DNA from 3 places in the Agrobacterium sp. NPDC090273 genome. Region 1 is predicted to be linked to each of the others. Evidence: predicted binding sites of a transcription regulator. Region 1 holds the regulator's gene; each other region holds the start of a gene.
The links. The regulator LexA, encoded in region 1, represses DNA repair genes until DNA is damaged. The targets are predictions, from matches to a motif close to TGTTCNNNNTGTGTTCNG.

Region 1 (8,239 bases):
TCGAAACCGCCGATGGCGTCAAAGATTTCGGTGTTGACGGCTTCAACAGCCTTTTCCACGCCCTTGCCGAGATAACGCTTGCCGCCATCGCGCAGCTCTACCGCTTCATGCGCGCCAGTCGACGCACCCGACGGAACGGCCGCACGGCCCATGGAACCGTCTTCGAGATAAACATCGACTTCGACGGTCGGATTGCCGCGGCTGTCGAGAATTTCGCGCGCAATGATATCGGTAATGGCAGTCATGGTCTCTCCCTTGGGAATGGAACAGATATTTTCAGTCGCCTGTCTTAGACGATGGCGAAGAAATTACAATGACGGTGCGCCAAATCAGCGCACTGCTTTCTCATAAAAATCACATGCGGCAAATCGCAGGATTTCATCAGGCTTTCGCGATGGAATCGAAAGCCAGAAGCTTTTCGAGAAGCTTCGGCATGTCCTTCAGATGAACCATGTTTGGGCCATCGGAAGGCGCATTGTCGGGGTCTTCATGGGTTTCGATGAAGAGACCGGCGACGCCAACGGCAACGGCCGCACGCGCCAGGGTCTCGACGAATTCACGCTGGCCTCCGGAAGAACCGCCCTGCCCGCCCGGCTGCTGAACCGAGTGCGTGGCATCAAACACCACCGGTGCGCCCAGCGACGCCATGATCGGCAGCGAACGCATGTCCGATACCAGCGTGTTGTAACCGAAGGAGGCGCCGCGCTCGCACAGAAGCACGTTCGGATTGCCGCTGTCGTTCAGCTTGGCGAGAACATTCTTCATGTCCCAGGGCGCCAGGAACTGGCCCTTCTTGACGTTGATGACGCGACCGGTCTTTGCCGCAGCGACCAGAAGGTCTGTCTGACGGCTGAGGAAGGCCGGGATCTGCAGAATATCGACAACCTTCGCCACTTCGGCGCATTGTTCTTCGGTATGAATATCCGACAGAACCGGGAAACCGAATTCCTTCTTCAGATCGGCAAAAACCTCCATGGCCGTATCCAGACCGATGCCACGCTTGCCCGAAAGCGAGGTGCGGTTTGCCTTGTCGAAGGAAGATTTATAGACGAGGCCAATACCAAGCTTGTCGCACAGTTCCTTCAGAACGCCGGCAATCATGAAGGCGTGATCGCGGCTTTCCATCTGGCAGGGACCGGCAATCAGCGAGAATCGCTCGGTGTTGCAGAAGGACACCTTGGTGGCGCCGTCTCCGGCGGTGACTTTGAGATTGTTGGTAACGCTCATCATTTTTCCTCGAAGGCGAATGCGACGCCCTGACCGGGTGCTGCGGGTACCATCAGACGGGCACCCTCTCTCATATGGGGAACGCCATTAGCAGCAAGCACCGCTTCTGTCACGGCGATATCTGCCGTTGAAAAAACGATGGTTGCGCCGCGCAGCCCGTTCTTTTCGCCAGTTTCTTCCGCACCAGATGCCGATGGCGACATCAGGTCCGAGGCAACATATATATCGACGTTGCCGGCCTCGAACAGAACATCACCATCCGGCGACACCTTGCGATCAACCTGAAAGACGGCCTCGACAAGCGGTGCGGCCGCAGAAGGATCATCCGACACCAGCTGGATTTCGCCGAGACCGATGACACCATTGTCATGGCGCACAAGCGCGGAGCGATCCCCCGGCAGGGCCTTGACCCGCTGGCAGGCGAAGAAAAAGAAATCGGACGCGCTGCCCTCCGCCGCAAAAGCCAGCCGGAAAGATGCTTCGCTTTGCGACCCATCCGGCAACGTCACCGGCCGGGAAAAATCGAAAACATCGCCAGCCGAAATACCGGTTTCGACAAAGCGCTGATGATCGGCCAGAGCATCGTCGGTTTTGGCGACCAGCGCGGAAAAGCCATCGCTGCCATGTGCGTTCCGAAAAGCCTGATCCCTGCCGGTAAAGACATCGCCAGCCTCTATCGACGCCCGATACTTATCCGGGTCAGCAATGGCGAGAGGCTCCAGATAGGTGCCATCTTCGAAAAAGATGCAGGCGTTTTGCGTGCCGAAGGGATGGAGCGCCAGCGGGGCCAGCGTAAAACCGAGACTGGAAAGCCGTCGTGATGCGGTTTCAATGTTGCCAACGGGCAGGACAAGATGGTCGACATCAACAGGCTTTGCCATGACAAGCTCCCTCTCCGGCAAGATCGGCGCCCGTGTCAGACGGCACGCCGAACCATACCAAAGCACATCAGCAACAATGCTGGCAAATCATGGCAGTAACCGGCACCGGCGGCCGGGAGCAGCAAGACCGCCGGACATGCCAAAACCGCATGTCAGGCGGGTAGCGGGTGGAGATGACCTGATGGACATCTTCACCCGTCAAACAACGAAGGGCGAACTAAGCCTGCGCCCTTTTTACCGTGTCAGGATTGTCCTTGACGAACTGCACAAACGGTGCGGCCGATCTCACGGCATCGGCAAACTTGCCGCTGCCCTTCAGTCCGTCCACCTCATCCGGCTTGAAGCCCTGCGTCAGCAGGATGCGATAGACGTGCGTGGCGGTTTCGCCCTGAGCGGAGACCCAGGCGGGCAGCGTTGCTTCCAGCGCTTTCTTTTCGCGCTGGTTTCTGTCTGCAACAACGGCGAGGCGCACCAGACTGCCGAGCGGGATCGGGATACCGTTGATACCGACGTCGGGAATGAAGTTGGCGGCGTGCGGCCCGGCGTTGAGATTGTTGTTCTTCAGGATATATGCGCACTGGTTATCCCGCGTCGGCTCCTTGTTCTGCGCCTTGCGCTTCTGATTGAGCTCCACGATCAATTTGCAGTTGGCGACTGTGGAGTTCAAAAGCAACCGGTCATATTCGGCGCGCTTCAAAGCTTCCGGAGAATTGGGCGACACGGTCTGGCATCCCGTGGCCACCAGCAGGCCCAGAAACAATGCGAATTTCATGCGTTTCATGCGAAATTTTCCCGCTCACGCGCCATATCTCCATGCGGAGACACTGGCAGCGATCCATCACGATTTCAGAAAGATGCTTTGAGCGGCAAAGAGCCTTCTGTCCCACAAGACGATCCGGTCATGTCCACATGACCCTCGAAAGCAGGGCCGTAGATATCGTGACACAGCCATTTGGCAACCCAGAGACGTGGGAAGCTGAGAAGATCGTAAAAAAGGTGTAAGCGTTTTCATTCGAAGCCTGCGGGGTTGCGGCAATCCCCGGAGATTTATCCTGATGCCTTTTTCCATCGAGACCCGTTGCGAAAAACACAAAGGGCGCTCGATCCGTTTCTGGAGAGCGCCCTTTGCAGACCCGGACAGCATTGCGCGAGGAAAACCACTGCTGCAAGCCATCGATAACGGGTGATGATCCCTAGATGAGGTGGCGCCCCTCAGTTTTCAAGGGGTGTCGTGATCCAGCACCGTCTTGCTGTATGGTCGCCAGACGATTCTTTCTTCCGAGTGCCCGCATGGAAACCTCCCTCTACCAACCTGTGAAAGCCTTCCTTGAAAATGCCGGCTATACGGTAAAGGGCGAAATCGGCGGCTGCGACCTTGTCGGGATGAGTGACGGTGATCCGCCTGTGGTGGTGGTGTGCGAACTGAAACTCGCCTTCAATCTCGAGCTGATCCTTCAGGCGATCGATCGTGCCGCGATATCCGACGAAGTCTGGATCGCGGCAAAAATGTCTGTCAGTGGCCGAGGGCGCGAGACCGATAAGCGTTACCGCGATCTTTGCCGGCGGCTGGGAATTGGCATGCTTGCCGTCTCCGAAGGCGGTCATGTCAGTGTCATCGTCAGTTCGGTATCGCCGATGCCGCGCACCAACCCGAAACGACGCTCGCGGCTGATGCGCGAACACCAGAAACGCAAGGGTGATCCGGTCCTTGGCGGCAGCACACGCATGCCGCAGATGACAGCCTATCGCCAGCAGGCGCTGGGATGTGCGAAAGCGCTCTCCGAAGGACCGCTCCGGCTTCGGGAAGTCAAGTTGAACGCCCCCGATGCCGGCAAGATATTGCAATCGAACGTCTATGGCTGGTTCGAACGGCTTGAGCGGGGCGTCTATGGTTTGACGGAAGCTGGCCGCGAAGCCTTGGTGCGCTGGCCGACGTGAGATTGCGTGACGCGCTTTAGGAGCTGGATCAATTTGCCTGAAACGCTGTTTCGGGGGCCTGGGACACACAACCGGAACAAAACGCGTCACTCATCAAAATAACCGATTGCAGTTTCACGAAATTTTAGGGGATTGCAGAACACATATGGAACATATAGTGTTCGTTCTGTATTTGTTTCGCAACTTTTCGATGCGATTCTCAAGGGTGTTTTCCTCATGCTGACGCGCAAACAACAGGAATTGCTTCTCTTCATTCATGAGCGAATGAAAGAATCCGGCGTGCCGCCGTCCTTCGATGAAATGAAGGATGCACTCGATCTTGCTTCCAAATCCGGTATCCACCGGTTGATTACCGCGCTTGAAGAACGCGGATTTATTCGCCGGCTACCGAACAGGGCGCGCGCACTTGAAGTCATCAAGCTGCCCGAGGCCTATTCGCCCGGCCTGAAACCGCAACGCGGCTTCTCGCCAAGCGTTATCGAAGGCAGCCTTGGCAAGCCTAAGGCGCCTGAGCCAGCCCCTGCCCCATCGCTGAAACCCGCCAGCAATGATTTTGCCGGTGCGGTCAATGTTCCCGTCATGGGCCGTATCGCGGCCGGTGTGCCGATTTCGGCGATCCAGAACAACACGCATGACGTGGCAGTGCCTGTGGACATGCTGGGTTCTGGCGAACACTACGCGCTGGAGGTCAAGGGCGACTCGATGATCGAGGCCGGTATCTTTGATGGCGATACCGTCATCATTCGCGATGGCAGCACGGCCAATCCGGGCGACATCGTTGTGGCACTGGTGGATGACGAAGAGGCAACGCTGAAACGCTTCCGCCGCAAGGGCGCTTCGATTGCGCTCGAGGCTGCAAACCCGGCCTATGAAACCCGAATCTTCGGACCTGACCGGGTGAAAATCCAGGGCAAGCTGGTTGGCCTTATCCGGCGTTATCACTAACGCCGCATCGATCTGTATCGACGCTTGAACCGCTGGCCATTGGCTGGCGGTTTTGCTTTTGGGCGTGACACAATGGATTGTGTCATTTGCGGTGTTTTGCGTCGTGCCCATAAAGGGCTGAAACACAGATCCGGTGTGGAACCGGGTCCTGAGCATCGGCTTTATCTCGGCAGGGATATGAACAATCTTTGGCATGATGGAGAGAGATTGGTCGGGTGCTGGATAGTCTTGCCGAATAAATCGTGAGGCTGCGTTTTGTCTGACGAGACACCGCCTGCCGGAGCGCTCCCGCGAAAAACGTTGGTCGAGCGACGGTGATCCTTCACAACAGAAGCCAAGCCAGTCCGGTCGGCATCTGTTGGCGCGAGAAAACGATGAGGAAGCGCGGGGGGCAGACGGTCTGATTTCGACTGAACCGGCCCGCTTCGCTGGATGACAGCGTGCCGGTCTGATTGCATGATCCGGTGTAACGGCTCATTTCGAACCGACCCATCATTTCGGCTTATGGGAGCCATGGAATATTTTCGATATTCGAAGCGTGTATCCTGGTCGTAAGAAAGCCAGATCATATCGGGGAGCATGCCATGTACGATCTTTATATCGCCAACAAGAACTACTCGTCCTGGTCGCTGCGACCGTGGGTGCTGATGCGCACGCTGGGCATCGACTTCAACGAAAAGCTCGTGCCATTCGGGCAGGATGTGCCCTTCACCACTTTTTCGCCAACCGGCAAGGTGCCCTGCCTGGTGGATGGCACGACGACAGTGTGGGAATCACTTTCGATCGTCGAATATCTGGCGGAACGGCATGATGGCGTCTGGGCCGCTGACGCCATCGCCCGCGCATGGTCGCGGTCCGCGGCCAGCGAAATGCATGCCGGCTTTTTCTCGCTGCGCAATTTCTACCCCATGTGCGTCGGCATCCGTGCCACGCCGAACCCGGACAATAAGGGTCTTGCGGCGGATATTGCCCGGATCGATGCACTGTGGAGCGAGGGGCTCTCCCGCTTTGGTGGCCCGTATCTGGCCGGTGCGGAGTTTACCGCTGTCGACGCCTTCTTCTCACCCGTGGCGTTCCGTTTTCAGTCCTTTGGCGCCGACCTTTCACCAGCGGCAAAAGCCTATCTGGAGCGTCTTCTCGCCCTTCCGGCGATGCGCGACTGGTACGACGCCGGCCTGAAGGAAATCTGGCGCGACGAACCGCATGAACAGGAGATCCGCGACGTCTCAACCGTGGTTGCCGATCTGCGCAGCCAGGCTTGAAAAATCGTCATTGGTGCGGCGGCCCTTATGGCGTCGCCGCAACCAGTTCCTCGATCGTTTCAGATGTCTCACGGTCAAACGACCGAGTTTTCCAATCATAGGAGCGGTGTTCGCTCCAAGGGCGGTTCGTGCCCGCCATGGCCGTCGCCAACCGTCCAATCGGCCCGCCTTCATTCTCATGAGACAGCGTCATTTCCACCGAACCTATGCGCCGCAGGACATCGCGGCTGAACAGCACCGCGCCCGAACGGCACTGCTGGAATGAGGTTCGTCTGCTGGTGACGATGATATCGGCGATATCGCAGGCTGCCCCGGTCAGCGACGTATCCTCGAGAACGACGATGCGCTGGCCCTTGGCGCTGCGGGCAGCGCACCAGAGACTTCTGTGGCAGGTAAAGCCCTGACCCGCTGCAGCCAGCGCCTTGCCGATATCCTCAATCGCCTTCGCCCTTTGCTCATCGGAAAGGCGCCGGCTCTCCCTCGACGGCTGGGCGCTCTGCGGATTGGTCTCCTTCATCTTTTTCTCGGTCTTGAGAAAGATCGGTGAGACGGTTTTTTCCGGCAGCAGCAAGGCGCGGGACCATTGGTCGTATACAAAACCGGACGGTCGTGTCTTGGTTGTCGCCACCGTGCTCTCCCCGACCAGCCCGACCAGCGTTCCATCCTCATAGATCAGCAGATCGGGCCTCGGGCGGTGATGTTCGGCCACAGAGAGGCCGAAAGCCAGGAACAGCAGAGGAATGCCTGACAGGGCAAGCCGCGTGCGAAACAGCGAGAGCAGCAGGAAGCCTGCCGTGGAAAGCGCCAGAAACCAGCCATGCTGGCGGCCGATTGCGGCACTGCCGCCCCATGAGGCGACGCCATTGGCGATTTCAATCACCATGGCCATGCCATAGCCCATGACCTTCAGGAACGGCGCATCCAGCCCGAAGGGCATCAGCAGCATGCCAATCAGGCCGAAAGGCATGACAATCAGCGACATGACAGGCATGGCGGCGAGGTTTGCGGCAAGTCCATAAGTGGTGACACGATGAAAATGTTCGATGGAATAGACAGCCGTCGACAGGCCGCCGATCAACGATGTCACGACCACGCCGCCGACAATGGCGATGGCTGCTTCACTGACCTTCATCCATGCCGGTTTCTGACCGACGAACAGCCGCTCGCGATCCACCCGCCAACGGCTCCAGAAGGCATAGGCCGAAACCAGCGCGATGGTTGCGGCAAAAGACATCTGGAAACTCGGCCCCATGACTTCCGATGGCGAAAAAGCCAGAATGATGAGGGCCGACAAGGCGACATTGCGCATGCTGAGCGCCGGTTTGTCGAACAGTACGGCGATCAGCAGAACCGACATCATCAGCCAGGCGCGCTCCGCCGAAACGGCAAAGCCGGAGATCAGGTAATAGGCAAGCGTCATCAGAAGCGCCAGGAAGGCAGCGATCTTCTTGACGGGCCAGTGCTGCGCGAAGGCCGGGAACAGGCTGAAACCAATCCGCAGGCCAACGAAGAATATGCCCGATGCCAGCGCCATGTTGAGGCCGGATATGGCAACGATGTGAGCGAGGCCAGAGACACGCAACGCCTCCATCGTATCGGCGGATATGGCGCTTCTTTCATCCGTGATGATGGACGCCGCGAAAGCACCGGCATCTCCGCCGATAACGGAGCGGACACGTTCGGCAATGGCACTTCTTAAAAGATAGAGCCAGGTGCCCGCATCTTTCAGCCAGCTCTGCGGTTTCTCACCGGCATCACCGGCAAGCGACACCGCTTTCGGTGCGCTATAAAAGAAGCCCGTGGCGCCGATGCCTCGAAAATAGGAGGCGAAGGCGAAATCGTTCAGTCCGGGCAAAGCCGGGCCCGAAGGCGGCGAAAGCCGCGCCTTGCCCTCGATGATGCCGCCAACGGCAATCGCTTCTCCCTTGCTGCGGGATAGCACCGAGACCTTTTCCGGCGGTCGGGACAAGGTCGGACCTTCGGTTG
Region 2 (8,239 bases), on a different contig from region 1:
TCCGTTCCGAATGCACGATGCCGCGCCCGGCGGTCATCAGATTGATGTCTCCTGGCCGGATGACAAGCTCCGTACCGAGGCTGTCACGATGCTTGATTTCACCGTCGAAGAGATAGGTGACGGTGGAAAGGCCGATATGCGGATGTGGTTTGACGTCGAGCGCTTCGCCGGCTTTCAGGATTGCCGGGCCCATGCGGTCAAAAAAGATGAACGGGCCAACAAGCCGTCGCTGCCGTGTTGGCAGGGCGCGACGCACAGCGAAGCCACCAATGTCGCTGGAACGCGGAATGATGAGATTTTCGATGGCATCACAGGCGAAGGCATCGCCCGCGGCAGGATCATTTCCGGGAAAGAAGGACATCAACACTCTCCAAAGTCGATCTCGGCAGAGTAGCACAAAGCCGCGCCCTTGGCAGATCGCGATAGTAAACAGTGCGTCAGTCTTTTTGCCTCAACCGCCTGAGCGCTCAACCATCAAAGCGGCCGCAACGCTCGGATCGGTAGACCATTGGTTGCGAGTTCGGCAATTCTGATATGATTGCCGAACTCAAGCTATGTATTATTCGCCGTCGAGAGGTTCGACGCCCTGCGGTCTGCCGTTGCGGTCAAGGCGGATTTTTTCGATACGCTTCTCGGCTGCGTTCAAAAGCGTTTCGCAGTGTTTTTTCAGGGCTTCGCCACGCTCGTAGATGGCGATGGATTCGTCCAGAGCCACGTCGCCGCGCTCCAGCCTTGCGACAATGCTTTCCAGCTCGGCGACAGCTTTTTCGAAAGAATAACCGCTGACGTCGGCTGTGTTGGCATTTTCCGTCATATTCAACCCTTCATCATTCTCAAGATATGCATGGCTGCCGATTCCGCCAGCCCTTCCAGATCATAACCACCTTCGAGCAGGCTGACGACCCGGTTTGACGCGTATTTGTTGGCCATTTCCAGAAGACGACCCGTCGCCCAGTCGAAATCCTCGCCGACGAGATTGATGTGCGCCAGCGGGTCGCGGTGATGCGCGTCGAAACCGGCGGAAATGATGATCAGGTCAGGCGAAAAGTCGGCAATTGCTGGCAGGACTCGCGACTTGAATGCCTCGCGAAAATGGTCACTGCCGGTATTCGGCGAAAGGGGCGCGTTGACGACGTTGTTCTTGACACCGGTTTCGTTCTTGTCGCCACTCCATGGATAAAGCGGCATCTGGTGCGTGGAGCAGAACAGCACCGATGTGTCGTTCCAGAAAATGTCCTGCGTGCCGTTGCCGTGGTGGACGTCCCAGTCAACAATGGCGACACGTTCGGCGCCATGAACCTTTTGTGCATGGCGGGCGGCAATGGCGGCGTTGTTGAAAAGGCAGAAGCCCATCGCCTTGGCGGTTTCGGCATGATGGCCAGGCGGGCGGGCAGCGACGAAAACATTGTCGGCCTTGCCGGAAAAAACATCATCCACACCGGCCATCGCCGCGCCAATTCCGGTCAGCGCCGCCTGCAGGCTTTTCGGCGAAGCATAGGTGTCGGCTTCGATACGGTTGAGCTCTCCATCTTCTTCCGGAATGCTGCGCATCACGGAAAGCAGATGCTCTTCGGGATGCGCCAACAGCACGACATCTTCATTCGCCTGCGGTGCCTGCTTGCGCTCCAGCCTTTCGAAATTGGGATGCTCGAGGGCAATATTCAGGGAGCGCAGGCGATCAGGCCGCTCGGGATGGCCTTCAGGCACGATGTGTTCGAGAAAAATCGGATGTTCGTAGAGGCGCGTCGCCATTCTTTTCCTCCCGGAAAACGGTTTGTCAGGCGCGTTGTGGCAGGAGCGGGTAACCGGCCATGACGGCACGGCCTGCCAGAGCTGCCAGCAGCGCCTTCAACGCGTCACCGGGAATGAAGGCCATCGAACCGAGAAACGCCTTGGTAAAGCCCATGCCGGTGACCAGAGCCAGATATGTGATGCCGAAAGCATAGAGGACGATAACGCCGCCGATCAGGCTGGCAACAAAAAAGCCTGCGCCCTGTGCCAGAGCCGACTGATTGCGGTTTACCAGCTTTTCCGAAAGATAGCCGGTGACGAACACCGCGGCGATCCAGCCGATGAGGAAGCCGGTCGTTGGGGTGGTGAAGATCGACAGGCCGCCGCGCCCGCCGGAAAGAACCGGAAGACCGATGGCGGCAATGAGAATGGTCAGAAGTACGGCCAGCGTGCCGCGTTTTGCACCGAGTACCACGCCCGCCAGCATCACACCGAGAGACTGTGCCGTTATCGGGACTGGAATGAAGCCGAGCGTAATGGGCGGCAACAGCCCAAGCGCAATAATGATGGCAGCAAACAGCGAGATCAGCACGAGGTCACGGGTTTTCATGGCAGCGGTTCCTGATGATTGTCAGGCTGTCAGCTTTGGCCTCTGAAACCGCGCGCGTCAATGGCGTCGGCAATCGCGTCCGCATCCTTCAACGTCATAATGATGACAGGAACGATAATCGTTCCGGGTTTGGCAGGCACACCGCGCGCCCGGTGCGCATCCTTCACCGCATGATAACGGTTGACGATTTCCGGTACGAAACGCACCACGAGCCCGACGGCAAGGCCAATGTCGGCGGCTCGGGCAAGTCCAAGTTTTTCGAGCGGTTTTGCCGCCAGAGTTATCTCGTCCATAAACTGCGAAATGCTGACAGTGATGGTGACCGCCGTGGCGAGAAAGGCAAGCGAGGTCAATCGCAGCAGCGCAATCGTAGCATCATTTGCAGAAACAAAGGCGTAGCTGAAAGCGGCAACCAGAAGAATTGTCAGCATCACCGGACGAAGCCGAAAGGCGATATCCTTGAGGGGTAAGCGTGTCTGTTGAAGAAAGACAGCGGCGACGATAACGGCCGCTGAGAGCAGCACGAGGTCACGCGTCAGGAACAACGCGACGCTGAAAGCGGCAAGCGCGACGAGCTTGATGCGCGGAGAAAGTCGATGAAGCCAGCCAGATCCCTCAACGTGCAACGATTTCATGATGCGGCCACCTCCAGATAGCGGTCGATCGCTTCTTCGGGTGCCGCATCGGCCACCAGCGATCCCTGATGGAACACCAGCACCCGGTCGAAATTTGCCAGTAACGGCAGATCGTGGGTGATAACGATCAGATCCTGCGACAGGGACGCCATTGTCTTTTCGACAATGGTGCGGTTTTTCAGGTCGAGCTGATTTGTCGGCTCATCGAGGATCAGCACTTTCGGCTCTGTGACGAGAAGCGCAGCAAGGGCCGAAAGCTGCAACTCGCCGCCGGACAGTTCATGCGCACGTCTGTCTTCGAGATGGGCAATTCCAAGATTGGTAAGGACTGTTTTTACTCGTCCCTCTATTTCCGCTTTGCCAAGGCCAAGCCGCTTCAGGCCGAAGGCGATATCCTCTCGCACGATCGGCAGAATGATCTGGTTATGTGGGTTTTGAAAAATGAACCCGACAGTCCTGAGTACGGCCTCTGCGTCTCTCACCGTATCGAGCCGGTTGACTGTGACCGTACCGCTTGTCGGTTTGTTGAGGCCATTGATGAGGCGGGCGAATGTCGTCTTGCCCGAACCGTTGAGACCAACGACGCCGATACGCCGTTCCGTGAGTGTCAGCGACAGGGGGAGCAAGATGTGTCGGCTTTCGATGGTCACGCCGGCTGCTTCGAAACGAATGTCCAAGGTGCTGATGTCCTTACGAACGGAATGCGAAAACGGAAAAATTTTCGCATGATGTTCCGCTCAAATCATAATCGAGATCGGTTCGGGTTCTATAACCTCTCATCAAAAGAAGTGAAACAAGGAACAAAAAAAGAACATTGCAATCACCGTAAAGCCGTCCTACCGTCAGTGCCATGGCGATTCAGATATCGAATGAAGCAGCAAGACGGATTTTCCTGGCGCGGCAGGGGCTTTGCTCACCGCCTGGAAGAGCGCTTTCTAAGGATGGGCTGCTTCAGCTCATCACGGATATCGGCTTCGTGCAGGTCGATAGTATCGGTACTGTCGAGCGTGCTCACCACCAGATCATCTTCTCCCGAAATCAGACCTACAAGCGCGAGCATCTGACCGCGTTACTGGAAAAGGACCGGGCGCTTTTCGAACACTGGACGCATGATGCGTCCATTCTGCCGACGGCTTTTTATCCCTATTGGAAACATCGCTTCCGCCGCCGTGAGCCGATCATTCAGGAACGTTGGCGCAAGTGGCACGGCGAAGGGTTCGATGCCGCGTTTGGCGATACGCTTGAGCGTATTTCGGCGGGCGGCCCGGTCATGGCACGAGAGCTGAAGGAAGACGGGCATCAGTCCGGAGGCTGGTGGAACTGGCATCCCTCTAAGACGGCGCTCGAATATCTTTGGCATACCGGCAAACTTGCGATTTCGGGGCGGGTGAACTTTCAGAAAGTGTACGACCTGGCCGAGCGCGTCATTCCTCTGGAACATCACGAGGCGGAAATAGAGCATGAAGCCTTTGTTGATTGGGCCTGCCGGGAGGCGTTGGGCAGGCTCGGCTTTGCGACGCATGGCGAAATTGCCGCATTTTTCGATATCGTTACCCCGCAGGAAGCGAAGGATTGGGTTACCAGCCATCGCGATGAATTGAGCGAAGTCTTGGTCGGTGCGAATGATGGCAGCAGTGTCCGCCAGTCTTACGCCTTTGCGGATTTCAGCGCCGATGTTTCAGGTCAGCCGGAGCCGTCCTCCCGGGTTCGTGTTCTCAGTCCTTTTGACCCGTTGCTGCGCGACCGAAATCGAACCGAACGTCTGTTCGGGTTTTATTACCGCATTGAGGTTTTCGTACCGGAGCCGAAGCGGCAATACGGCTATTACGTTTTTCCGCTTCTCGAAGGCGACCGCCTGATCGGTCGTATCGACATGAAAGCGGACCGCAAGGGGGGAACGCTGGACGTGCGCAAGCTGTGGCTTGAAGCTGGTGTACGCGGCTCCGCCGGGCGCCTGGAAAAGCTGGATGCTGAGCTTGCCCGTCTTGCCCGTTTCACAGGGGTCGAGCGCGTGAATTACCTCGACGGTTGGCGGGACTAGATATTGCTGTTGTTCATGGTTTTGTTTCCATCCTCTCGGGCCTGAAACGCCGAGAGGATGGGCATTGTGTTGCTCAGGATCAGCAGATTTCCGTTGCGGAAATTTTGATGCCAAAGCCTTCCAGACCCACATAGTGACGCTCGCGGGTCGTCATCAGTTTGATTGAGCTGATGCCGAGATCCTTGAGGATTTGCGCGCCAAGGCCGATTTCCAGCCATTCGTTTTCGCGTGAACGCGCCTGCGCATGCGCCTCTTCGGGATCACGCGCCTTGCGGCGGCCAGGCACCTGACCGACACCAACCGAACCTTCGCGCAGGTAGATGATCACGCCGCGACCTTCTTCGGCGATCTTCTGCATGTAGTGGCGTACCGGTTGGCGACTGCCGAAAATGTCGTCGGCAACGTTTTCCGGATGCAGGCGAACGGGAATGTCGATGCCGTCACGGATGTCACCGAAAATGACGGCCATATGCTGCATCGGGTCCCAGGGCAGAGAATAGGTTTGCGCCTTGGCGGGACCGAACGGAGTCTCGACGGTGAAAGACGATTCCATTTCCACCAGCGTTTCCTTGCGCTGGCGATAGGCGATCAGATCGGCAACCGATACCTGCTTCAGACCGTGGGTTTCCGCAAAGGCGGAAACCTGTGGACCACGCGTAACCGTTCCATCGTCATTGACGAGTTCGCAGATCACGCCAATCGGCGGCAGTCCTGCGAGCCTGCAGAGGTCGACGGCGGCTTCCGTATGGCCAGACCGCATCAGCACGCCGCCTTCGCGGGAGATGAGCGGGAAAATATGTCCGGGGCGGGTAAAGTCAGCCGGGCCGACATTCGGGTTGGCGAGGTTGCGAACCGTCAGCGTGCGGTCTTCCGCAGAAATGCCGGTTGTCGTGCCGTGCTTGAAATCGACTGTGACGGTGAACGCCGTTGTGTGGGCGCTGTCGTTTTCTGCCACCATGGCGTTAAGGTTCAGCCGCTTGGCTTCTTCGCGCGGCATCGGCGCGCAGACGATGCCGGAGGTGTGGCGGACGATGAAGGCCATTTTTTCCGGCGTGCAGTGAACCGCCGCGATAATCAGATCGCCTTCGTTCTCGCGATCGTCATCATCCGTGACGACGACGAGTTCACCGGCTTCAAATGCGCGGATAGCCTCAACGACGCGCTTCTGGTCATATGCCATTTCGGGTGTTCCTCATTTCAGCCGGCCGGTCTGACCGCGATCTCTCAAATAATGGTCGGCAACAGTGCAGGCGATCATTGCCTCGCCGATCGGAACGGCACGAATGCCGACGCAAGGGTCATGGCGACCCTTGGTGCGGACATCGACGTTCTTGCCATCGGCATCGATGGACTGGCGCTCGGTCAGGATCGACGACGTGGGCTTGATCGCAAACCGCGCAATCACCGGCTCGCCCGTCGCAATGCCGCCGAGAATGCCGCCGGCATGGTTGGACAAGAACAAAGGTTTGCCGTCATTGCCCATGCGCATTTCATCGGCGTTTTCTTCGCCGGAAAGCTCTGCAGAGGCAAAACCTTCGCCAATCTCGACACCCTTGACGGCGTTGATCGACATCAGATTTGAGGCAATGTCCTGATCGAGCTTTGCGTAAATCGGCGCACCAATGCCAGCAGGAACGCCCTCTGCGACCACTTCAATGACGGCGCCGATTGAAGAACCTGCCTTGCGAATGCCGTCAAGATACTCTTCCCAGACGGGAACCATCGCGGCATCCGGGCAGAAGAATGGGTTTTGGTCGACCTGGTCCCAGTCCCAGTTGTCGCGGTTGATCTTGTGTTTACCGATCTGAACCAGCGCACCCCGGACATTCAGGCTTGGTACAACCTTGCGAGCAATGGCGCCTGCGGCAACACGCGCAGCCGTCTCTCGGGCCGAAGAGCGGCCACCGCCACGATAGTCGCGAATGCCGTATTTGAGGTCATAGGTGAAATCAGCGTGGCCGGGGCGGAAGCGACGGGCAATCTCGCCATAGTCCTTCGAGCGCTGGTCAGTGTTTTCGATCAGCATCGAGATCGGCGTGCCGGTGGTGATCAGCGTTTCGCCGTCCTCATCCAGCATCACGCCGGACAGAACCTTTACGATATCGTCTTCGCGGCGCTGGGTGACGAACCGGCTTTGGCCGGGTTTTCTCTTGTCCATCCAGTGCTGCACTTCGGCAAGCGTAAAGCGGATGCCGGGCGGGCAGCCATCTACCACGCAGCCCAATGCAGGACCGTGGCTTTCTCCCCAGGTGGTAACGCAAAAAAGATGACCGAAGCTATTATGCGACATACTGCTACAGACCAGAAAAAACAGGGCACACCTGCGGACAGGGGGCCGTTGGAAACAAGCGGACCTGTCATAGTGGAAAATCGGAATAAGGCAAAAGCCTTTCTTTCGATCAGCGCCGATGATCCGGTGACGCAGTGTTCATGGTTGTTCGGAGTTCGGAAAAAAGCGGCCTCACGACCTTGCCGCCAATGACCTTGAGAGGGCGATTCGATGTCCTTCACACGGAGCGCGGTCATGAAACAAATATGAAAGGAACGTCCTTTTTGATGAATACTGCAGGTTTTCCCACGTCGCTGGAAAATGCGGTGTAAAATTTCCTAACGGCTTGATCGTTCCACGAAATCCGTTCATCAATTGGGCCGAAAATGTCATGGTTGCGGGCAACTTCCGCCACATTCGAAAGGCACTTCTTCATGCATCAAAAGTTTTCACGCAAATCCACGAAAGCTAGGTCGATGCGTTTGATGATTGCCGCCCTTCTGGCCACCGCCAACCTGCTGGCCCCGATCAACGGGTACACCCAGAGTGTCGACGTGGAAGGCACGATCAGCAAGATCGACGTCAACGCGCTGACCATCACGCTTAACGATGGAAAAACCTACCGTGTGCCTGAGGAGTTCAACTTCGAAGGTTTGAAGGCGGGTGTGAAAGTCGTGGTATTCTACACGGAAGTGGATGGAAAGCGCGTCGTCGATGACATGGACGTGCTGCAATAAGAGGATCTGCAGTCATTCTGGTCCGTCGCCGGAATGACATGGGGTGTTGTCCCGTTAGGTCAGGAAATCCATTCCGCGAAGTTCTTGTCTATTTCGACCTTCATGATGCGGTCCTGCGGGATTTGCGTCGTTGACGCTTCGTGCTTGTCCATGCCGGAAATCAGACGGAAGATCGAGCGAATGACGCCGCCATGGCAGACGCAGACGGTCTGTCTG
Region 3 (8,239 bases), on a different contig from region 1:
AGCGCTACAGGGCGTTATTGCGGTTCTGTGGCTGGCGCTTCTCTTGTCGCTGGTTTTTGCATTTTCGCGGATCGTGAAGTTCTTTATCCGCGACCAACCCCTGCTGGTCTCAGCCATCGTCATGACGTTGCTTGTGCCAGGAATGCTGTTGTCCGAAGCATTGCAACGCTTTCTCGGCGTTTATCCGAGCTGAGATCATTCGCCGTCGTCGATTGCTTCAGCTTCAGATCGGCGGCGCGGCGGAATCACATCGGGATAGTCCACCTGCATGAAGTAAAGTCCGTCAGGAGGAGCCACGGGTCCGCAAGCCTTGCGGTCGCGCGCCTCAAGGGCTGAACGGACGTCTTCCGGCGTCATCGTCCCCTCGCCGGCCAGTTTCAGCGTGCCTGCAAACGACCTGATCTGATTGTGCAGGAAACTCTGCGCCGTCGCGCGTATTTCGATGAGATCGCCATTGCGCGTGACATCCAGACGATCAAGCGTTCTGACCGGACTGTTCGCCTGACAATGTGCTGAGCGGAAAGTGGTAAAATCGTGCCTGCCGACGAGCATCTGCGCCGCCGCATGCATACGTTCGTGATCGAGGTCTTTCGGTACCCACCAGGCGCGCTTGTGTTCCAGCGCAAGCGGGGCTTTCCGCGAAATGATGCGATAGACATAGTGCCGACGAACGGCGGAAAAACGGGCGTCGAAATCCTCGGTCACTTCCATCACATCGAGAACCGACACCGCCTCGTTTGCCATCGAAAGATGCGCGTTCAGTGCATTGCGGAGCTTGTAGGGCTGCCATTCACGTGACAGATCGACATGGATGACCTGCCCCATGGCGTGGACGCCAGAATCCGTACGACCTGCACCACGCACGGACACTTTTTCGCCGGTCAACGACAGGATTGCCCCTTCCAGGGCTCCCTGCGCAGATTGGCCATTGTCCTGCCGCTGCCAGCCGACATAGGGCGTGCCGTCATATTCGACGGTCATCCGGAAACGCGGCATCAGTTAAGCCTCGTCCCGGCAGAAACCGGGGTTCCACGCAGGAAGTCAGACGCCGACATCGGCTTTCCGCCAGCCTTCTGCAGGCGCACCAACCGGACCGCGCCACTGCCACAGGCGACGGTCAGGGCGTCATCCAGTGCCGAGCCAGCTTCTCCCATGCCTGATGCCTGTTCGCTGGCGAGAACCTTGACGCGCTCCGCCTTGCCGCCGATCTGCATTTCAAACCACGCGCCAGGAAACGGTGAGAGGCCGCGTATGTGGCTATGAACATCTTCCGATGGCCGCGAGAAGTCGATGCGGGTTTCCCCCTTGTCGATCTTCGATGCGTAGAGAACACCGTCTTCCGCCTGCGGCGTCAGCGGCAGTTCGCTGGCTTCCAGCTTTTCCATAGCCTGCGCCATAAGACGCGCACCCGCCAGCATCAAACTGTCGTGCAATTCACCTGCGGTCGTGTTTTCACCGATGGCTACTTTTGCCGTCAAGGCAACCGGGCCAGTATCGAGCCCCTTTTCCATTTGCATGACCATCATGCCGGTTTCGGCATCGCCCGCCATGATTGCGCGCTGGATGGGGGCAGCACCGCGCCAACGCGGCAGGAGCGAGGCGTGACCATTGTAACAGCCCAACCGGGTACCGCTCAGGATCGCCTCTGGCAGCAGCAGCCCATAGGCAACCACCACCGCGACATCAGCCTGAAAATCTCGGAACTGCTGACGGTCTTCTTCTGCCTTGAAGTTCAAGGGCGTCAGGACGGGCAATCCAAGCAGTTCAGCGGCCTGGTGCACCGGCGATTTCTGAAGATCAAGGCCACGGCGACCGCCGGGGCGCGGCGGTTGCGTGTAGACGGCAACGACCTCATGACCGGCATCCACCAACGACCGCAAAGTCGGCACGGAAAATTCCGGCGTTCCCATGAAGATGATGCGTAGAGCCATGATCGCCCCCTGCCCGCAATCGTTGCTGCGATGTCCGGCGAAAAGCCGGGATCACACCTTGGCGCGAGCCAGTTTCGTGAATTTCTTGATAACCATGTCGCGTTTCAGGCGCGAAATATGATCGATGAAGAGGACGCCGTTCAGGTGATCGATCTCATGCTGCAGGCAGGTCGCCAGAAGACCATCGGCCTCGACCGTCTGCTGCTTGCCATCGCGATCGACATATTGAACCGTCAAGGCAGCGGGGCGCTCGACCTCGGCATAGTAATCCGGGATAGAGAGGCAGCCCTCTTCGTAGGTCGAAATGTCGTCGGAAACCTTGAGGATCTCAGGGTTGATGAAAACGATCGGCTTTTTTTCTTCGTCTTCACGCGAAACGTCGATTACCAGCATGCGCCGCGCCACGCCGACCTGAATGGCCGCGAGGCCAATGCCCGGCGCATCATACATGGTTTCCAGCATGTCGTCGGCAAGGCGCAACACGTCGCTGTCCACCTGTTCGATGGGCGTCGACTGCTGGCGCAACACGGGATCTGGCAAAATGATAAGTGGTTTGATGCTCATGGCTTCCCATAACGTATCTCGTGCGCAGAGGAAATAAAAAACACGCCATTTCATTACCAGCCGCGACGACCGGCAGACTCATTTTCGCCGCAGGAATGTTCTTGTTTTGATCTTACGAATCACAAGAAACCTGCTAGATTTGGTTATGAACCTCGATCTTTCCGTTCTACTCGCCCCAGCGTTGCGTGCCGGTTCCGTCGATATCAGCTTCGGCGCCCTGCTTGTCGTGCTGGTGCTGGGGCTGGCAATGTTCTGGCTGCTGTCTTCCGGCCGTCGACAAGGAACGTCGCAGAATGACGAGATTTCTCACCTCCTGAAAACGCAGGCGGAGCTGCACGGACGCATCGCAGCCATGGGCGAAACACTGGGTGCGCGACAGAATGAAATGAGCCAGACGCTAAACCAGCGGCTGGACGGCATGTCGCAACGGCTTGGTGACACTCTGACCGAGCAAACCAAGTCCACCCATGAAAACCTGAGCCGCCTGCAGGAACGACTGGCCGTAATCGATGCCGCGCAGGGCAATATCCAGGATCTCGCGAAGGACGTGATCGGACTTCAGGCGATCCTTTCCAACAAACAGACTCGCGGCGCTTTCGGACAGGCACGCATGGAAGCCTTGATTGCCGATGCGCTTCCGGATGGGTCCTACCAGTTACAACCGACGCTATCCAACGGTTACCGGCCGGACTGCACCATCAAGATGCCGAATAACGCGCCACCTCTGGTGATCGACGCAAAGTTTCCACTTGAAGCATGGAACGCCATCAAGGCCGATGAATCTCCCGATGCCAAGCGTCTGGCCACCCAGCAGTTTCGCCGCGATATGGAAGTACATATCCGCGATGTGGCCGAGAAATATCTCATTCGGGGAGAAACCCAGGATACGGCGTTTATTTTCGTGCCCTCGGAATCGATCTTTGCGGATATCCACCAGCATTTCGAATATCTGGTGCAGCGTGCCCATCGCTCACGCGTCGTGATCGTGTCGCCGTCCCTGCTGATGTTGTCGGTTCAGGTCATTCAGTCCGTGCTGAAGGATCAGCGCATGCGCGAGCAAGCACATCTCATTCAGGGTGAAGTCGCACTTTTGATGGATGACGTGCGGCGTCTGGATGACCGTACGCGCAAGCTGCAGGCGCATTTCGGGCTAGCCCAAAAAGACATCGACATGATGCTAATATCCTCGGACAAGGTTCTGGCGCGCGGCCAGAAAATTGAAGGGTTGGATTTTTCCCCGAAGGAGAAGGAAATATCGCGGCCCGAAACTGAGCCGCGTCGTTTCGTTGAAAACAGAGCGGGGATGACCAAGCTTAGGGTAGTTGACGACGAGTGACCGTCTCGGGCAAAGTCGCCGCCTTGCTTGATTTTCACACGGACATGCCCCGATGATTACTGTTTTCGGCTCCATCAACATGGACCTCGTCGCCACTGCAAAACGCCTGCCAAAACCGGGCGAAACCGTAACCGGCGAGAGCTTCTCGACAGCCGCAGGCGGCAAGGGTGCCAATCAGGCACTGGCAGCGCGAAGGGCCGGTGCCAGCGTGAAGATGGCGGGCGCGACCGGCGACGATACCTTCTCGGCACCTGCATTAGCCTTGCTACATGATGCCGGTACCGACCTGTCTCTGGTCAAGACAGTTGCGACCCCCACCGGCACAGCCGTGATCCTGATCGGCGAAGGCGGAGAGAACATGATTTCGGTCATTCCCGCCGCCAATGGCGAAGTTTCAGAAGCCGATGCTGCCAGAACTGTTTCCGAGATGTCCGCAGGCGATATTCTGATGTTGCAGTTTGAAATCCCCGCTCCCGCGATCGAGGCTGCACTTAAGGCCGCCAAGACAAAGCGCATCACCACCGTTATCAACACCGCGCCTTTGACAAAGGATGCGCCGCGGATCGCGCGTTTGGCTGATATCCTGATTGCCAATGAAACCGAGTTCGAGTTGTTAATCGGGAAAAATGGTCTTTCCACCAGCGAGCGCGAAGACGAGTTGAAGGCCTTGCATGCCGAGACCGGCCAGACGTTGATCGTTACTCTCGGTGCGGACGGCGTGATCGCCATGCGTAACGGTAAGGTTTTCAGGGCCGCCGGTCTGAAGATCGAGCCGGTCGACACGGTCGGTGCGGGCGACACGTTCTGCGGATATCTTGCCGCCAGCCTCGATCAGGGGCTCGACTTCGAGAAAGCCCTCAAGCGTGCCGCCGTGGCAGGCTCACTCGCTTGCACACGTGCAGGTGCGCAGCCGTCCATCCCCAATGCTCGGGACGTAGACGCCCAAGTCTGATGATTGGCAATCAGGTCCGGATGAATGTGAGATAGGCCGAGCTTCGGCCTTCTCTTTTCGCCTTGTTCTCGTAACGCGTGCCCGGCCAGTTGGTGTAAGGCGTACGCCAGTCATCGGCACTTTTCGCAGTCCACTCAAAACCGCCGTGCCGGGCGCAATGCTGAAGCGTCCAGTTTATGTAGGTGTCGATATCCGACGCGAAGCAGAATTTACCGCCCGGCTTCAAGACACGGTGGAAGCGGGCCAGATTGACGTCGGACACAAAGCGGCGTTTCCAGTGCTTCTTCTTCGGCCAGGGATCGGGATAGAGCAGATCGATATGATCGATGGAGGCCTCCGGCAACCAGTCGAGCAATTGCGTCGCGTCATCATCGTACAAACGGATATTCATCAGTTCGCGTTCGCGAACACTGCCCAACAGCTTGGCCATGGAGTTGACGAAGGGTTCGACGCCAATAAAACCGGTTTCCGGGTTTTCGACAGCCCGGTGAACCAGATGTTCACCGCCACCGAAACCGATCTCGAGGCGGATCGACTTCACGTCAGCCGGAAAAAGCGCAGCCAGATTTTGCGGCGGCTGGCTTCCCAGATCGATCTTCAGCAATGGCAGCAGGTTTTCGATCGTGTCGACCTGCTGGTTCCGCAATGGCTTGCCTTTACGTCTGCCAAAAAACGCTTCCGTTGCACGCGAGCGCCGCTCTTCCGTCATGTCATACTCTCAAGAACAAATAGATTTAACCCGCACAACGCCTGTTGGTGGCGCTGTGCGGGTTACAAAACTGCTGACGGTATCTCTCAAACACCGCCGAATGACAAGGCTTATGCTGCCAAAGCTTCCTTGAGCGGCTTCACGAGGTCAAGCTTCTCCCAGGAGAAGGAACCGTCGCGGCCAGCCTTGCGGCCGAAGTGACCATAGGAAGATGTCTTGGCGTAGATCGGCTTGTTCAGATCGAGATGACGACGAATGCCCGATGGCGACAGGTCCATGACCTTGCGAATTGCCGCTTCGACCTGATCTTCGTTGACCTTGCCGGTGCCATGCAGATCAACATAGATCGACAGCGGCTGGGCGATACCGATCGCGTAGGAAATCTGGATCGTGCAACGGTCGGCAAGACCGGCAGCAACGACGTTCTTGGCGAGATAACGCGCTGCGTAAGCTGCCGAACGGTCAACCTTCGTCGTATCCTTGCCAGAGAATGCACCGCCGCCGTGCGGAGCTGCGCCGCCGTAGGTGTCGACGATGATCTTGCGACCGGTCAGACCTGCGTCGCCATCCGGGCCGCCGATCACGAACTTGCCGGTCGGGTTGATGTACCACTGGCAATCGTCAGCGATCTTCAGGTCGCCAAGGGCTTCACGGATATAGGGTTCGACAACAGCACGAACCTTCTTGGAGTCCCAGCTTGCATCAAGGTGCTGCGTCGACAGCACGATGGACACTGCCTCTGCCGCCTTGCCGTCAACGTAACGAACCGTGACCTGGCTCTTGGCGTCTGGGCCGAGTTTTGCAGCATCTCCCTCACCCGTTTTACGCGCTGTTGCGAGAAGCTGCAGGATACGATGCGAGTAGTAGATCGGCGCCGGCATCAGATCCGGCGTTTCGCGGCAGGCGTAACCGAACATGATGCCCTGGTCGCCAGCGCCCTCGTCGCCCTGCTTGTCAGATGCGTTATCAACGCCCTGCGCGATATCCGCCGACTGCGGGTGCAACAGCACATCGATCTTTGCCGTCTTCCAGTGGAAGCCGTCCTGCTCATAGCCGATATCACGGATGGCCTTGCGGGCCGCAGATTTGAACTTCGAAGGATTGATGACAGGATGACCGGATGCGTCCTTGAGGACATTGCCTTCCTTGTCTTTTTTCAACAGGGTGTCCGGCACGCGCACTTCACCCGCGATAACGACGCGATTGGTCGTCGCGAGCGTTTCACACGCGATGCGCACGGTCCAGGGATCGACGCCGGTCTTGGCCGCTTCGCGATAAATCAGATCGACAATTTCATCGGAAATACGGTCACAAACCTTGTCCGGATGACCTTCGGCCACGGACTCGCTGGTGAACAGATAATTGGCACGCATGCGGGATTCCCCTCAAAGAACGGTCTTCGTGTGTGTTAGTCATTTCAGCCCAAAAAGACAAGGACACAACCACATAAATATATCTTTATGTGAGAATTCCTTTCTAAATTTCCAAAAAAAACGGCCCTTGCGGGCCGTCGAGAGCGTGCTGCCGGATCATCAGCGCACGCGAGGATTTCAGGAGCCGTTTACTCGGCGTCGCCTTCGGCAGCCAAAGCCTTGACGAGGTCAACGATACGACGGCGAACCTTCGGATCGGCAATTTTCACGAAAGCGCGGTTCAGTTGCAGACCTTCTGCGGAAGACAGGAAATCCACAACGTAGTTCGAGCTGGAAGCTTCGGCCATGCCCGAAGCGCCACCAACCTGCTCACCCGGGGCATCTTCGAAGAAAAAGGAAACCGGAACATTCAGGATTGCCGAAATGTTCTGCAAGCGGCTTGCGCCGACACGGTTGGTGCCTTTTTCATATTTCTGAATTTGCTGGAAGGTGATCCCGAGACTCTCGCCCAGCTTCTCCTGGCTCATGCCAAGCATGGTCCTGCGGAGGCGAATTCGGCTTCCGACATGAATGTCGATGGGGTTAGGCTTCTTTTTATTTTCGGTCATCATGCGGTCCTGACACTCGGAAAGGGTTGATATTTCGGTTCATTATTCACCCACGAAAATGAACCGATATTACGGCTGGCACAGAAACTTGTTTTACGACTGACCTATTCACTATGCAATTCTAGGGGTTTTTGGTCAATTCGTGCGCCGCATGAAACTCAGGCACGATACTACCGCTGCACTCATCATGATTGAAAAAATCAACCAGAAATACGTCCGATGTATGTCGTAGGTAAATGCGCTGTCAGCAGCGCCACTCAGAGTAGCGTCAACAATTCCAATTTGACCATAGTCAAGTCCGTCAATTATTCGCCCATAGGGGTCAATCACCGCCGAAATGCCTGTATTGGCACCGCGAATCACTGGCAATCCGGTTTCGACCGCCCTTACTCTGGCTTGCAGAAAGTGCTGATAAGGGCCGGGCGTGTCCCCAAACCAGCCATCATTCGTGACGTTTAAAATGGCCGTCGACCCTGCCGGAGAGGGCATCATTTCGCCTGGAAATATAATCTCGTAGCAGATCAAAGGGTAGAAGGTTTTGCCGGAAGGCAGGGTCAGGACGCTGCGCGATGCAGCAGCCGAAAACCCACCGGGTAAGCTGACGACATTGTCGAAGCCAAATCTGCGCAGCACGTCTTCAAAGGGCACGTATTCACCGAAGGGCGTCAGGTGAACCTTGTCGGTTGCGCCAATGATCTGGCCCTGGCTGTCGATCGCATAGACAGAATTGTAATAGCGCGGCGGACGACCGGCTCCCGCATCCTCC

Region 2: a site for LexA is predicted at 3,773-3,790, ahead of ACIQT8_RS13105 (energy-coupling factor ABC transporter ATP-binding protein). Genes of this name have one in related genera too.
Region 3: a site for LexA is predicted at 2,592-2,609, ahead of ACIQT8_RS14975 (DNA recombination protein RmuC). Genes of this name have one in related genera too.

Annotation. Positions count from the first base shown of each region.
Region 1 covers NZ_JBIVYN010000001.1:914,537-922,775, forward strand. The annotation lists gene eno (phosphopyruvate hydratase) at 1-245, opposite strand, end outside; gene kdsA (3-deoxy-8-phosphooctulonate synthase) at 382-1,227, opposite strand; gene ACIQT8_RS04550 (VOC family protein) at 1,227-2,108, opposite strand; gene ACIQT8_RS04555 (hypothetical protein) at 2,326-2,889, opposite strand; gene ACIQT8_RS04560 (DUF2161 domain-containing phosphodiesterase) at 3,399-4,046, shown strand; gene lexA (transcriptional repressor LexA) at 4,263-4,991, shown strand; gene ACIQT8_RS04570 (glutathione S-transferase family protein) at 5,576-6,253, shown strand; gene ACIQT8_RS04575 (ComEC/Rec2 family competence protein) at 6,279-8,239, opposite strand, start outside.
Region 2 covers NZ_JBIVYN010000004.1:210,648-218,886, reverse strand. The annotation lists gene ACIQT8_RS13130 (pirin family protein) at 1-361, opposite strand, end outside; gene ACIQT8_RS13125 (exodeoxyribonuclease VII small subunit) at 560-814, opposite strand; gene ACIQT8_RS13120 (histone deacetylase family protein) at 817-1,752, opposite strand; gene ACIQT8_RS13115 (biotin transporter BioY) at 1,778-2,341, opposite strand; gene ACIQT8_RS13110 (energy-coupling factor transporter transmembrane component T family protein) at 2,371-2,976, opposite strand; gene ACIQT8_RS13105 (energy-coupling factor ABC transporter ATP-binding protein) at 2,973-3,653, opposite strand; gene ACIQT8_RS13100 (winged helix-turn-helix domain-containing protein) at 3,827-5,017, shown strand; gene ribB (3,4-dihydroxy-2-butanone-4-phosphate synthase) at 5,097-6,197, opposite strand; gene aroC (chorismate synthase) at 6,210-7,307, opposite strand; gene ACIQT8_RS13085 (DUF1344 domain-containing protein) at 7,763-8,023, shown strand; gene ACIQT8_RS13080 (histidine phosphatase family protein) at 8,083-8,239, opposite strand, start outside.
Region 3 covers NZ_JBIVYN010000005.1:134,757-142,995, forward strand. The annotation lists gene ACIQT8_RS14955 (hypothetical protein) at 1-193, shown strand, start outside; gene truA (tRNA pseudouridine(38-40) synthase TruA) at 196-996, opposite strand; gene fmt (methionyl-tRNA formyltransferase) at 996-1,931, opposite strand; gene def (peptide deformylase) at 1,983-2,495, opposite strand; gene ACIQT8_RS14975 (DNA recombination protein RmuC) at 2,641-3,831, shown strand; gene ACIQT8_RS14980 (ribokinase) at 3,884-4,783, shown strand; gene trmB (tRNA (guanosine(46)-N7)-methyltransferase TrmB) at 4,794-5,492, opposite strand; gene metK (methionine adenosyltransferase) at 5,603-6,865, opposite strand; gene ACIQT8_RS14995 (helix-turn-helix domain-containing protein) at 7,054-7,473, opposite strand; gene lnt (apolipoprotein N-acyltransferase) at 7,609-8,239, opposite strand, start outside.